DNA from 3 places in the Neobacillus oceani genome. Region 1 is predicted to be linked to each of the others. Evidence: a T-box and tRNA genes for the amino acid it is inferred to sense, from the RefSeq annotation. Region 1 holds a T-box; the other regions hold tRNA genes.
What was found. A T-box is a leader RNA that pairs with one kind of tRNA and senses whether it is charged. The one in region 1 lies ahead of ileS (isoleucine--tRNA ligase), so its partner is inferred to be a tRNA-Ile.
Positions count from the first base shown of each region.

Region 2: it encodes a tRNA-Ile, which carries the amino acid that the T-box ahead of ileS (isoleucine--tRNA ligase) is inferred to sense. The anticodon was not compared.
Region 3: it encodes a tRNA-Ile, which carries the amino acid that the T-box ahead of ileS (isoleucine--tRNA ligase) is inferred to sense. The anticodon was not compared.

Region 1 covers NZ_CP143543.1:1,800,886-1,805,169, reverse strand. The annotation lists gene ileS (isoleucine--tRNA ligase) at 1-2,565, opposite strand, end outside; T-box leader at 2,639-2,878, opposite strand; gene V1499_RS09025 (DivIVA domain-containing protein) at 2,930-3,445, opposite strand; gene V1499_RS09020 (RNA-binding protein) at 3,579-4,284, opposite strand, start outside.
Region 2 covers NZ_CP143543.1:8,655-12,938, reverse strand. The annotation lists rRNA gene V1499_RS00055 (23S ribosomal RNA) at 1-1,428, opposite strand, end outside; tRNA gene V1499_RS00050 (tRNA-Ala) at 1,552-1,627, opposite strand; tRNA gene V1499_RS00045 (tRNA-Ile) at 1,645-1,721, opposite strand; rRNA gene V1499_RS00040 (16S ribosomal RNA) at 1,827-3,378, opposite strand; gene gyrA (DNA gyrase subunit A) at 3,718-4,284, opposite strand, start outside.
Region 3 covers NZ_CP143543.1:41,810-46,093, forward strand. The annotation lists gene V1499_RS00200 (pro-sigmaK processing inhibitor BofA family protein) at 1-261, shown strand, start outside; rRNA gene V1499_RS00205 (16S ribosomal RNA) at 606-2,157, shown strand; tRNA gene V1499_RS00210 (tRNA-Ile) at 2,263-2,339, shown strand; tRNA gene V1499_RS00215 (tRNA-Ala) at 2,357-2,432, shown strand; rRNA gene V1499_RS00220 (23S ribosomal RNA) at 2,556-4,284, shown strand, end outside.

The DNA.
Region 1 (4,284 bases):
GGAAACGATGAAAAGCTGTTTCAGGTCCTCATCGATTGAATCAAGGAGCTCCCTTGTTTGTTTATTTACATAAAGGGTTACCTTAGCGGTCAGTGACTTTCCAATTACTTTTTCATTGCGTGCTTCTTCTAATGCTTTCAGGACATCATCCCTGAGCTTCATAAACGCTGTCCATTTTTCCATTAGCGCTACCGCATTGTCATATTCCTTGTATTCAGGCATATCGGTCAGTTGAACACTTTCCTCTTTGACGCCCGGAATGAATTCCCAAACCTCGTCCGCTGTATGGGATAAAATCGGGGAAACGAGCTGTGCAAGGGAAACGAGCGCCTCATAAAGAACGGTTTGAATTGCACGCCTTGCCTTGTTATCCTTTGCTTCGATGTAAAGAATATCTTTAGCAAAATCCAGGTAGAACGCACTCAAGTCAAGGGTGCAGAAATTGTTGACCGCATGGTAAATTCCCGAGTATTCATACTTATCGTAAGAGGTTCTCACCTGTTTGATGAGCCGGTTGAGCTTCACGAGCATGAATTGGTCAACTTCGCGCAGTTGTTCATAGGAAAGGGCATCTGTTTCCGGATTGAAGTCTGCCAGGTTTCCGAGCAGGAATCGGAATGTATTCCTGATTTTCCTGTATACTTCGGCAACCTGCTTCAGGATGGCATCGGAAACGCGCACATCGGATTGGTAATCGACCGAAGCAACCCAAAGGCGCAGGATGTCGGCACCCATCTGGTTCATGATTTTTTCAGGTATCATGACGTTTCCGAGTGACTTACTCATTTTCCTGCCTTCCCCGTCCAGGACAAATCCATGGCTCAAGACCCCTTTATACGGCGCCTTGCCAGTCACGGCAACAGCGGTAGAGAGCGATGAGTTGAACCAGCCGCGGTATTGGTCTGAGCCTTCCAAATAGAGGTCGGCCGGCCGCTGCAGGTCATCCCGTTCTTCAAGGACCGCCTGATGGGAAGAACCGGAGTCGAACCAAACATCCATGATATCGGTTTCCTTCGTAAACGTCCCATTCGGAGAACCTGGATGTGTAAAGCCTTCAGGGAGAAGATCCTTGGCCTCCCTTTCAAACCAAACATTCGAACCGTGTTCACGGAACAAATAAGATACATGCTCGATTGTTTCATCCGTAATGACAGGTTCGCCATTTTCAGCGTAGAAAACGGGAATCGGCACGCCCCAGACACGCTGGCGGGAAATACACCAGTCGCCTCGGTCGCGGACCATATTGAACAGGCGTGTTTCCCCCCACGCCGGAACCCATTCCGTTTCTTTAACCGCTTCAAGCAGTTCGTTCCGGAAGTCCTTAATGGAAGCGAACCACTGGGCGGTTGCCCGGTAAATAACCGGCTTTTTTGTCCGCCAGTCGTGCGGATAGGAGTGGGTAATGAACGATAGTTTCAGCAGGGCTCCCGCTTCGTCAAGTGCCTGTGTGATTGGCTTATTTGCTTCATCATAAAAAAGGCCTTCCAAACCTTCCGCCTCGGCTGTCATATAGCCTTTGTCATCCACAGGGCAAAGCACGCCAAGCCCATATTTCTGGCCTACATGGAAGTCATCTTCCCCGTGGCCAGGAGCTGTGTGCACACACCCGGTCCCTGCATCAGTAGTTACATGTTCACCAAGCATGACAAGGGAATCGCGGGCGTAAAGCGGATGGGCTGCTGTAATATACTCAAGCTCGCTGCCTTTTACCTTCCGGGCAACTTCATAGGAATCCCATCCAATTTCTTTTGCCACTGACTCAAGAAGCGCCTCGGCAACAACATATTTCTGTCCGTTTACCGAAACAACCGCGTAAACGAGATCAGGATGTACAGAAATCCCTAGGTTGGCTGGAATGGTCCAGGGGGTTGTTGTCCAGACTACAATGCTCGTATCCGTATCAAGGACACCTTTGCCGTCTTTCACTTTAAATGCCACATATATAGATGGAGATTTTTTATCTTTGTATTCGATTTCCGCCTCAGCTAGAGCGGATTCACTTGAAGGTGACCAGTAAACTGGCTTGAGGCCCTTGTAAATATAGCCTTTTTTCGCCATTTCCCCGAATACTTTAATTTGCTGCGCCTCATATTCAGGTTTTAGGGTGATATATGGGTTTTCCCAATCCCCCCTGACTCCTAGCCGCTTGAATTGCGTCCGCTGGCTGTCGATTTGGCCAAGCGCGTATTCGGTGCAAAGCTGCCTGAATTCGGCTACGGTCATTTCCTTACGCTTAACCCCCTTATTCGCCAATGCCTGTTCGATTGGCAGGCCATGAGTATCCCATCCTGGCACATACGGGGCATTGTAGCCTGTCATGGACTTGTGGCGGACAATGATATCCTTCAGGATTTTGTTGAGGGCATGGCCCATATGGATATCGCCGTTCGCATACGGTGGGCCGTCATGCAGAACGTACATCGGGCGGCCTTTTGTCCGCTCCTGTACTTTTTTATAAATATTCTGTTCTTCCCATTTCGCCTGGATTTCCGGCTCCCTTTTTGGAAGGTTGCCGCGCATTGGAAAATCCGTTTTCGGCATCAACAATGTGTCTTTGTAATCCATTTTCTTTTCCTCCTGAACTTACATGCCATTTATTAGGGACGTTTTGGTAAAAATAAAAAACCTCCCCGTCCCAAATAGGGACGAGAAGGTTTTGCTTTCCCGCGGTACCACCCTGATAGGCAGCATAGTAACACGCCGCCCGCTCAAACATCCGTAACGTGGAATTGGCGCCGCAGCTTACTAGGCTTTACTTAAGCCTTTCAGTGCGGGACTCTTGGGTGATTTTCCAATTTCCTGCTTTTGCCGGCTCCCACCATTCCCGGCTCGCTAAAAAAAGCTTGTGAAATTGTACTGTCCCTTTCATTGCCTGTTAGTCTTTTCAATTCTTATATTAGGAAATTATATGCCATAAGGAAGGCATCCGTCAAGCGAGCGAGTCCTCTTCCTCCGTTGCCTTCAGCTCGGTCGCATCCAGCTTGTAGTCGAGCAGGTGATCCCAGTCGTCGTTGTTGATCATATCAAGCTGCGCTTCGATGAGCATTTTGAAACGAGTCCTGAATACTTTGGATTGTTTCTTCAGGTCTTCAATTTCAAGGGCGATTTTACGGGCTTTCGACAGGGACTCGTTTACAATCCTGTCCGCGTTCTTCTCGGCTTCCTTGATGATAAGCTTTGCTTCCTTCTGGGCAATCCGCTTAACTTCCTCGGCCGCTTCCTGGGCGATGATAATGGATTTGTTCAGCGTTTCCTCAATGTTGGTAAAATGGCCGAGACGGTCATTCATATCATTCAGGCGCTCTTCCAATTCCTTTTTTTCACGAAGGATCAGTTCATAATCCTTGATCACTTGATCGAGAAATTCGTTTACTTCGTCTTCATCATATCCCCGGAATCCCTTTGTGAATTCCTTATTGTGAATATCCAATGGTGTTAATGGCATACCGCAACCTCCCTTAAATTGAGTATAATCTTTATGCAGGAGGGCTCGATTTTCGCTCCCTGCTTGTTTGCTATGTATTTATCTACTAGTTAATTCGACAGGAACAGGCATTTTCCTGCATATCGCTTTAAAATTATTTTTGTTTTCCGGCGACAATCCGCCATTTTTCTTTTTTAGTTTTCCCCTCAATCGAAAGCACCCTTGCGCGGCCATATCCCCGGACAGAAATCATATCGCCCTCTCCCAACTCGAAAGCGGGATTCACAGCCTCTGCCCAATTTACCTTGACAAGCCCCTGTTGGATGAAGAGCTGGGCTTTTTGCCTCGATAAATGATGGATGGCGGCCAGTACAGCGTCGAGCCTCAGCGAACTTACGGTCATCGATTCTTCGGACCAAGTTTCAGCCGGCTGAAGCGCCTGCCCAATCGGAATTTCACTGACGCCTACCGAGGCTCTTCCGATTGACTCCAGCTGCATTTTCACGAAATCCGCCACTTCGGAGGCGCAAAAAAATTGAGCTTTTCCTTCTCCCATCAGGATGTCCCCGTATTTCCCCCTTTTGAGTCCAATTGACATTAGGCTCCCCAGGACCTGGGGATGTTCGATTGAAACAAATTTCGAAGGGTACCGGATATCCATCAGGCTGATTTGGAATTCTTCCTGCCCTGCTACGGCATAGTCGGGAAGCAAAAGCGCCCGTCTTCGTTCGGCATTTTCGGTGCCTCCAGAAAATTGGACCCGGACTTCTCCGTTCTCACCGATCAGTGTTTTAAGAATATGCTGCTCCCTTGGATCGAGAAAGTCGGTCAATTTCATCGCATAGGAAGTTTCCACCTGG
Region 2 (4,284 bases), 1.8 Mb from region 1:
GTCCATCGCCTACGCCTTTCGGCCTCGGCTTAGGTCCCGACTAACCCTGAGCGGACGAGCCTTCCTCAGGAAACCTTAGGCATTCGGTGGATGGGATTCTCACCCATCTTTCGCTACTCATACCGGCATTCTCACTTCCAAGCGCTCCACAGGTCCTTCCGGTCCTGCTTCAACGCCCTTGGAACGCTCTCCTACCACTGACATCGAAGATGTCAATCCACAGCTTCGGTGATACGTTTAGCCCCGGTACATTTTCGGCGCAGAGTCACTCGACCAGTGAGCTATTACGCACTCTTTAAATGGTGGCTGCTTCTAAGCCAACATCCTGGTTGTCTAAGCAACTCCACATCCTTTTCCACTTAACGTATACTTTGGGACCTTAGCTGGTGGTCTGGGCTGTTTCCCTCTTGACTACGGATCTTATCACTCGCAGTCTGACTCCCACGGATAAGTCTTTGGCATTCGGAGTTTGTCTGAATTCGGTAACCCGATGGGGGCCCCTAGTCCAAACAGTGCTCTACCTCCAAGACTCTTACAACGTGAGGCTAGCCCTAAAGCTATTTCGGAGAGAACCAGCTATCTCCAGGTTCGATTGGAATTTCACCGCTACCCACACCTCATCCCCGCACTTTTCAACGTACGTGGGTTCGGTCCTCCATCCAGTGTTACCTGGACTTCAACCTGGACATGGGTAGATCACCTGGTTTCGGGTCTACGGCCACATACTCATTCGCCCTATTCAGACTCGCTTTCGCTGCGGCTCCGCCTCTTCGGCTTAACCTTGCATGGGACCGTAACTCGCCGGTTCATTCTACAAAAGGCACGCCATCACCCATGAACGGGCTCTGACTACTTGTAGGCACACGGTTTCAGGATCTCTTTCACTCCCCTTCCGGGGTGCTTTTCACCTTTCCCTCACGGTACTGGTTCACTATCGGTCACTAGGGAGTATTTAGCCTTGGGAGATGGTCCTCCCGGATTCCGACCGGATTTCACGTGTCCGGCCGTACTCAGGATCCACTCAGGAGGGAACGAAGTTTCAGCTACAGGGCTTTTACCTTCTCCGGCAGGCCTTTCCAGGCCTCTTCGCCTACCCCGTTCCTTTGTAACTCCATGTAGAGTGTCCTACAACCCCGGAAGGCAAGCCTTCCGGTTTGGGCTATGTCCCGTTTCGCTCGCCGCTACTTGGGGAATCGCGTTTGCTTTCTCTTCCTCCGGGTACTTAGATGTTTCAGTTCCCCGGGTCTGCCTTCAATACCCTATGGATTCAGGTAAAGATGCCACCCCATTACGGATGGCGGGTTTCCCCATTCGGAAATCTCCGGATCAAAGCTCACTTACAGCTCCCCGGAGCATATCGGTGTTAGTCCCGTCCTTCATCGGCTCCTAGTGCCAAGGCATCCACCGTGCGCCCTTTCTAACTTAACCTAAAAGGTCATTCCACTCTGTTTACCAGAGAGAAAACTAAAATGGCGATCACTCGGTTCTTCTTGGTTACTTCTTCTTAACATTATCCAGTTTTCAAGGAACGAAGTTCGTCATAAAGACGATTGGTGGAGCCTAGCGGGATCGAACCGCTGACCTCCTGCGTGCAAAGCAGGCGCTCTCCCAGCTGAGCTAAGGCCCCATATTATAGAACATGAATGGTGGGCCTAAATGGACTCGAACCATCGACCTCACGCTTATCAGGCGTGCGCTCTAACCAGCTGAGCTATAGGCCCACATCATTATTCAAGAAGGATTGCTCCCTCAAAACTAAACAAACAAGCAGTCAACTTACGGACCAAGAGGTCCGCATTCCGATTGCCCGAAGGCAATATCCTTAGAAAGGAGGTGATCCAGCCGCACCTTCCGATACGGCTACCTTGTTACGACTTCACCCCAGTCATCTGTCCCACCTTAGGCGGCTGGCTCCTTGCGGTTACCCCACCGACTTCGGGTGTTACAAACTCCCGTGGTGTGACGGGCGGTGTGTACAAGGCCCGGGAACGTATTCACCGCGGCATGCTGATCCGCGATTACTAGCGATTCCGGCTTCATGCAGGCGAGTTGCAGCCTGCAATCCGAACTGAGAATGGTTTTATGGGATTGGCTCCACCTCGCGGCTTCGCTGCCCTTTGTACCATCCATTGTAGCACGTGTGTAGCCCAGGTCATAAGGGGCATGATGATTTGACGTCATCCCCACCTTCCTCCGGTTTGTCACCGGCAGTCACCTTAGAGTGCCCAACTGAATGCTGGCAACTAAGATCAAGGGTTGCGCTCGTTGCGGGACTTAACCCAACATCTCACGACACGAGCTGACGACAACCATGCACCACCTGTCACTCTGTCCCCCGAAGGGGAACGTCCTGTCTCCAGGAGTGTCAGAGGATGTCAAGACCTGGTAAGGTTCTTCGCGTTGCTTCGAATTAAACCACATGCTCCACCGCTTGTGCGGGCCCCCGTCAATTCCTTTGAGTTTCAGCCTTGCGGCCGTACTCCCCAGGCGGAGTGCTTAATGCGTTTGCTGCAGCACTAAAGGGCGGAAACCCTCTAACACTTAGCACTCATCGTTTACGGCGTGGACTACCAGGGTATCTAATCCTGTTCGCTCCCCACGCTTTCGCGCCTCAGCGTCAGTTACAGACCAGAGAGCCGCCTTCGCCACTGGTGTTCCTCCACATCTCTACGCATTTCACCGCTACACGTGGAATTCCGCTCTCCTCTTCTGCACTCAAGCCCCCCAGTTTCCAATGACCCTCCACGGTTGAGCCGTGGGCTTTCACATCAGACTTAAGAGGCCGCCTGCGCGCGCTTTACGCCCAATAATTCCGGACAACGCTTGCCACCTACGTATTACCGCGGCTGCTGGCACGTAGTTAGCCGTGGCTTTCTGGTCAGGTACCGTCAAGGTACCGGCAGTTACTCCGGTACTTGTTCTTCCCTGACAACAGAGCTTTACGACCCGAAGGCCTTCTTCGCTCACGCGGCGTTGCTCCGTCAGACTTTCGTCCATTGCGGAAGATTCCCTACTGCTGCCTCCCGTAGGAGTCTGGGCCGTGTCTCAGTCCCAGTGTGGCCGATCACCCTCTCAGGTCGGCTACGCATCGTCGCCTTGGTGGGCCATTACCCCACCAACTAGCTAATGCGCCGCGGGCCCATCTGTAAGTGACAGCCGAAACCGTCTTTCAGCTTTCCAACATGTGTTAGAAAGGATTATCCGGTATTAGCTCCGGTTTCCCGAAGTTATCCCAGTCTTACAGGCAGGTTGCCCACGTGTTACTCACCCGTCCGCCGCTAAAGTTCCAAAAGCAAGCTTTTGAAACTTCCGCTCGACTTGCATGTATTAGGCACGCCGCCAGCGTTCGTCCTGAGCCAGGATCAAACTCTCCAAAAAAGAGTATGAGTTTAGCTCATAAAGTTACGTTGGCTAGTGATCCGAAGATCACTATATTATTGTTTGTTGACGCTTGTTTGTTTAGTTTTCAAAGAGCAATTGTCGCCCAACAGCGACTTTAATAATATATCATATCAGCTGGTTAACGTCAATACTTTTTATTAAATATTTAACTTCTCAGTGTTAATAACTCAAGCCGACCTTTGTGATTATATCAGCAACCCGGCAAACAGGCAATACCTTTTAAAACAGAAAGTTATTTCTGATAATTCCTTTAAAAAGTTATTGAAAAACGGGAAGCCATAATCCGGCTTCCCGCTTTAATTTAGCATTTGACGCTTATTCTTCGCCGCTCTCTTCTTCTGGATCTTGGTCCAGGCTTCCTGCAGGCTCATCCAATTCGACAACCTCAGTTACGACAATATCTTCATCTGTATGCGTAGCTTCAACTGCTGCACCGGATTCGTCTTCGGGCTTTTCTTCTTCCCTTTCTACTTTCGCAACCGTTGCCACACTTTCATTATCTTTAATGTTGATCAGCTTGACACCGATTGTGTTCCTTCCTACCTTCGATATGCTGTCAACCGGGATACGGATAAGCACCCCGCTAGTTGTAATGAGCATAAGGTCTTCCTCACCCGTAACAGTTTTCATTGAAACGAGTTCACCGTTCCGTTCAGTTACGTTTGCTGTCTTAATACCTTTTCCTCCACGGCCCTGGATACGGTATTCGGCTGCGGCAGTCCGCTTTCCATATCCTTTGCTTGTTACGACAAGCACATCCGTGCCTTCTTCAAGGACTTCCATCCCGATGACTTCATCATCAGGATCAAGCGTAATTCCTTTTACGCCTGTTGCGGTCCTTCCCATTGTCCTTACGTCGGTTTCAGGGAAACGGATCTGCAT
Region 3 (4,284 bases), 1.8 Mb from region 1:
CCGATTTATGTTATTTCCATATTGGGGGGCTTGATCATCCTGCTCCTTATAGCTGGTGCGCCGATGAAGCCAGCCAAGCTGCTGGGGCAGACTGCGATAAAGCTTGTGATTGGTGCTCTTCTTTTGTTCTTTTTGAATACAGCTGGAAACCAGTTTGGTATTCACATTCCAATCAACCTGTTTACAACATCCATTGCAGGTTTTCTTGGAATTCCGGGCTTGGCAGCCCTTGTTGCGGTTGATATAATTGTAATTGGCTAATGCAAAAGCTTTATAAAAAAGAAATCCATAGTAAAAGGCGGATTTCTTTTTGTGTTTTTGATGGATTTAATTGGATTTATTTTCCGGGGATAAAAAACAAAAAAAGGGTTGACCAAATTATCGAAGCCCTGTAATATAGTAAAAGTCGCCGCTGAACAAAACGGCGGAATCAAAAAAAAGTTGTTGACTTTTCTTGATGCGAAATGTTATACTAATATAGTCGCTTTTGGGCGATGTGTATGAAATTGCTCTTTGAAAACTAAACAAACAAGCGTCAACAAACAATAATATAGTGATTTTCGGATCACTAGCCAACGTAACTTTATGAGCTAAACTCATACTCTTTTTTGGAGAGTTTGATCCTGGCTCAGGACGAACGCTGGCGGCGTGCCTAATACATGCAAGTCGAGCGGAAGTTTCGAAAGCTTGCTTTTGGAACTTTAGCGGCGGACGGGTGAGTAACACGTGGGCAACCTGCCTGTAAGACTGGGATAACTTCGGGAAACCGGAGCTAATACCGGATAATCCTTTCCAACTCATGTTGGGAAGCTGAAAGACGGTTTCGGCTGTCACTTACAGATGGGCCCGCGGCGCATTAGCTAGTTGGTGGGGTAATGGCCCACCAAGGCGACGATGCGTAGCCGACCTGAGAGGGTGATCGGCCACACTGGGACTGAGACACGGCCCAGACTCCTACGGGAGGCAGCAGTAGGGAATCTTCCGCAATGGACGAAAGTCTGACGGAGCAACGCCGCGTGAGCGAAGAAGGCCTTCGGGTCGTAAAGCTCTGTTGTCAGGGAAGAACAAGTACCGGAGTAACTGCCGGTACCTTGACGGTACCTGACCAGAAAGCCACGGCTAACTACGTGCCAGCAGCCGCGGTAATACGTAGGTGGCAAGCGTTGTCCGGAATTATTGGGCGTAAAGCGCGCGCAGGCGGCCTCTTAAGTCTGATGTGAAAGCCCACGGCTCAACCGTGGAGGGTCATTGGAAACTGGGGGGCTTGAGTGCAGAAGAGGAGAGCGGAATTCCACGTGTAGCGGTGAAATGCGTAGAGATGTGGAGGAACACCAGTGGCGAAGGCGGCTCTCTGGTCTGTAACTGACGCTGAGGCGCGAAAGCGTGGGGAGCGAACAGGATTAGATACCCTGGTAGTCCACGCCGTAAACGATGAGTGCTAAGTGTTAGAGGGTTTCCGCCCTTTAGTGCTGCAGCAAACGCATTAAGCACTCCGCCTGGGGAGTACGGCCGCAAGGCTGAAACTCAAAGGAATTGACGGGGGCCCGCACAAGCGGTGGAGCATGTGGTTTAATTCGAAGCAACGCGAAGAACCTTACCAGGTCTTGACATCCTCTGACACTCCTGGAGACAGGACGTTCCCCTTCGGGGGACAGAGTGACAGGTGGTGCATGGTTGTCGTCAGCTCGTGTCGTGAGATGTTGGGTTAAGTCCCGCAACGAGCGCAACCCTTGATCTTAGTTGCCAGCATTCAGTTGGGCACTCTAAGGTGACTGCCGGTGACAAACCGGAGGAAGGTGGGGATGACGTCAAATCATCATGCCCCTTATGACCTGGGCTACACACGTGCTACAATGGATGGTACAAAGGGCAGCGAAGCCGCGAGGTGGAGCCAATCCCATAAAACCATTCTCAGTTCGGATTGCAGGCTGCAACTCGCCTGCATGAAGCCGGAATCGCTAGTAATCGCGGATCAGCATGCCGCGGTGAATACGTTCCCGGGCCTTGTACACACCGCCCGTCACACCACGGGAGTTTGTAACACCCGAAGTCGGTGGGGTAACCGCAAGGAGCCAGCCGCCTAAGGTGGGACAGATGACTGGGGTGAAGTCGTAACAAGGTAGCCGTATCGGAAGGTGCGGCTGGATCACCTCCTTTCTAAGGATATTGCCTTCGGGCAATCGGAATGCGGACCTCTTGGTCCGTAAGTTGACCGCTTGTTTGTTTAGTTTTGAGGGAGCAATCCTTCTTGAATAATGATGTGGGCCTATAGCTCAGCTGGTTAGAGCGCACGCCTGATAAGCGTGAGGTCGATGGTTCGAGTCCATTTAGGCCCACCATTCATGTTCTATAATATGGGGCCTTAGCTCAGCTGGGAGAGCGCCTGCTTTGCACGCAGGAGGTCAGCGGTTCGATCCCGCTAGGCTCCACCAATCGTCTTTATGACGAACTTCGTTCCTTGAAAACTGGATAATGTTAAGAAGAAGTAACCAAGAAGAACCGAGTGATCGCCATTTTAGTTTTCTCTCTGGTAAACAGAGTGGAATGACCTTTTAGGTTAAGTTAGAAAGGGCGCACGGTGGATGCCTTGGCACTAGGAGCCGATGAAGGACGGGACTAACACCGATATGCTCCGGGGAGCTGTAAGTGAGCTTTGATCCGGAGATTTCCGAATGGGGAAACCCGCCATCCGTAATGGGGTGGCATCTTTACCTGAATCCATAGGGTATTGAAGGCAGACCCGGGGAACTGAAACATCTAAGTACCCGGAGGAAGAGAAAGCAAACGCGATTCCCCAAGTAGCGGCGAGCGAAACGGGACATAGCCCAAACCGGAAGGCTTGCCTTCCGGGGTTGTAGGACACTCTACATGGAGTTACAAAGGAACGGGGTAGGCGAAGAGGCCTGGAAAGGCCTGCCGGAGAAGGTAAAAGCCCTGTAGCTGAAACTTCGTTCCCTCCTGAGTGGATCCTGAGTACGGCCGGACACGTGAAATCCGGTCGGAATCCGGGAGGACCATCTCCCAAGGCTAAATACTCCCTAGTGACCGATAGTGAACCAGTACCGTGAGGGAAAGGTGAAAAGCACCCCGGAAGGGGAGTGAAAGAGATCCTGAAACCGTGTGCCTACAAGTAGTCAGAGCCCGTTCATGGGTGATGGCGTGCCTTTTGTAGAATGAACCGGCGAGTTACGGTCCCATGCAAGGTTAAGCCGAAGAGGCGGAGCCGCAGCGAAAGCGAGTCTGAATAGGGCGAATGAGTATGTGGCCGTAGACCCGAAACCAGGTGATCTACCCATGTCCAGGTTGAAGTCCAGGTAACACTGGATGGAGGACCGAACCCACGTACGTTGAAAAGTGCGGGGATGAGGTGTGGGTAGCGGTGAAATTCCAATCGAACCTGGAGATAGCTGGTTCTCTCCGAAATAGCTTTAGGGCTAGCCTCACGTTGTAAGAGTCTTGGAGGTAGAGCACTGTTTGGACTAGGGGCCCCCATCGGGTTACCGAATTCAGACAAACTCCGAATGCCAAAGACTTATCCGTGGGAGTCAGACTGCGAGTGATAAGATCCGTAGTCAAGAGGGAAACAGCCCAGACCACCAGCTAAGGTCCCAAAGTATACGTTAAGTGGAAAAGGATGTGGAGTTGCTTAGACAACCAGGATGTTGGCTTAGAAGCAGCCACCATTTAAAGAGTGCGTAATAGCTCACTGGTCGAGTGACTCTGCGCCGAAAATGTACCGGGGCTAAACGTATCACCGAAGCTGTGGATTGACATCTTCGATGTCAGTGGTAGGAGAGCGTTCCAAGGGCGTTGAAGCAGGACCGGAAGGACCTGTGGAGCGTTTGGAAGTGAGAATGCCGGTATGAGTAGCGAAAGATGGGTGAGAATCCCATCCACCGAATGCCTAAGGTTTCCTGAGGAAGGCTCGTCCGCTCAGGGTTAGTCGGGACCTAAGCCGAGGCCGAAAGGCGTAGGCGATGGACAACAGGTTGATATTCCTGTACCACCTCTTCATCGTTTGAGCAATGGGGGGACGCAGGAGGATAGGGTAAGCGCACTGTCGGATATGTGCGTCTAAGCAGTTAGGCTGGAAAGCAGGCAAATCCGCTTTCCGTGACGGCTGAGCTGTGACAGCGAGGGAAATTTAGTACCGAAGTTCCTGATTCCACACTGCCAAGAAAAGCCTCTAGCGAGATGGAAGGTGCCCGTACCGCAAACCGACACAGGTAGGCGAGGAGAGAATCCTAAGGTGAGCGAGAGAACTCTCGTTAAGGAACTCGGCAA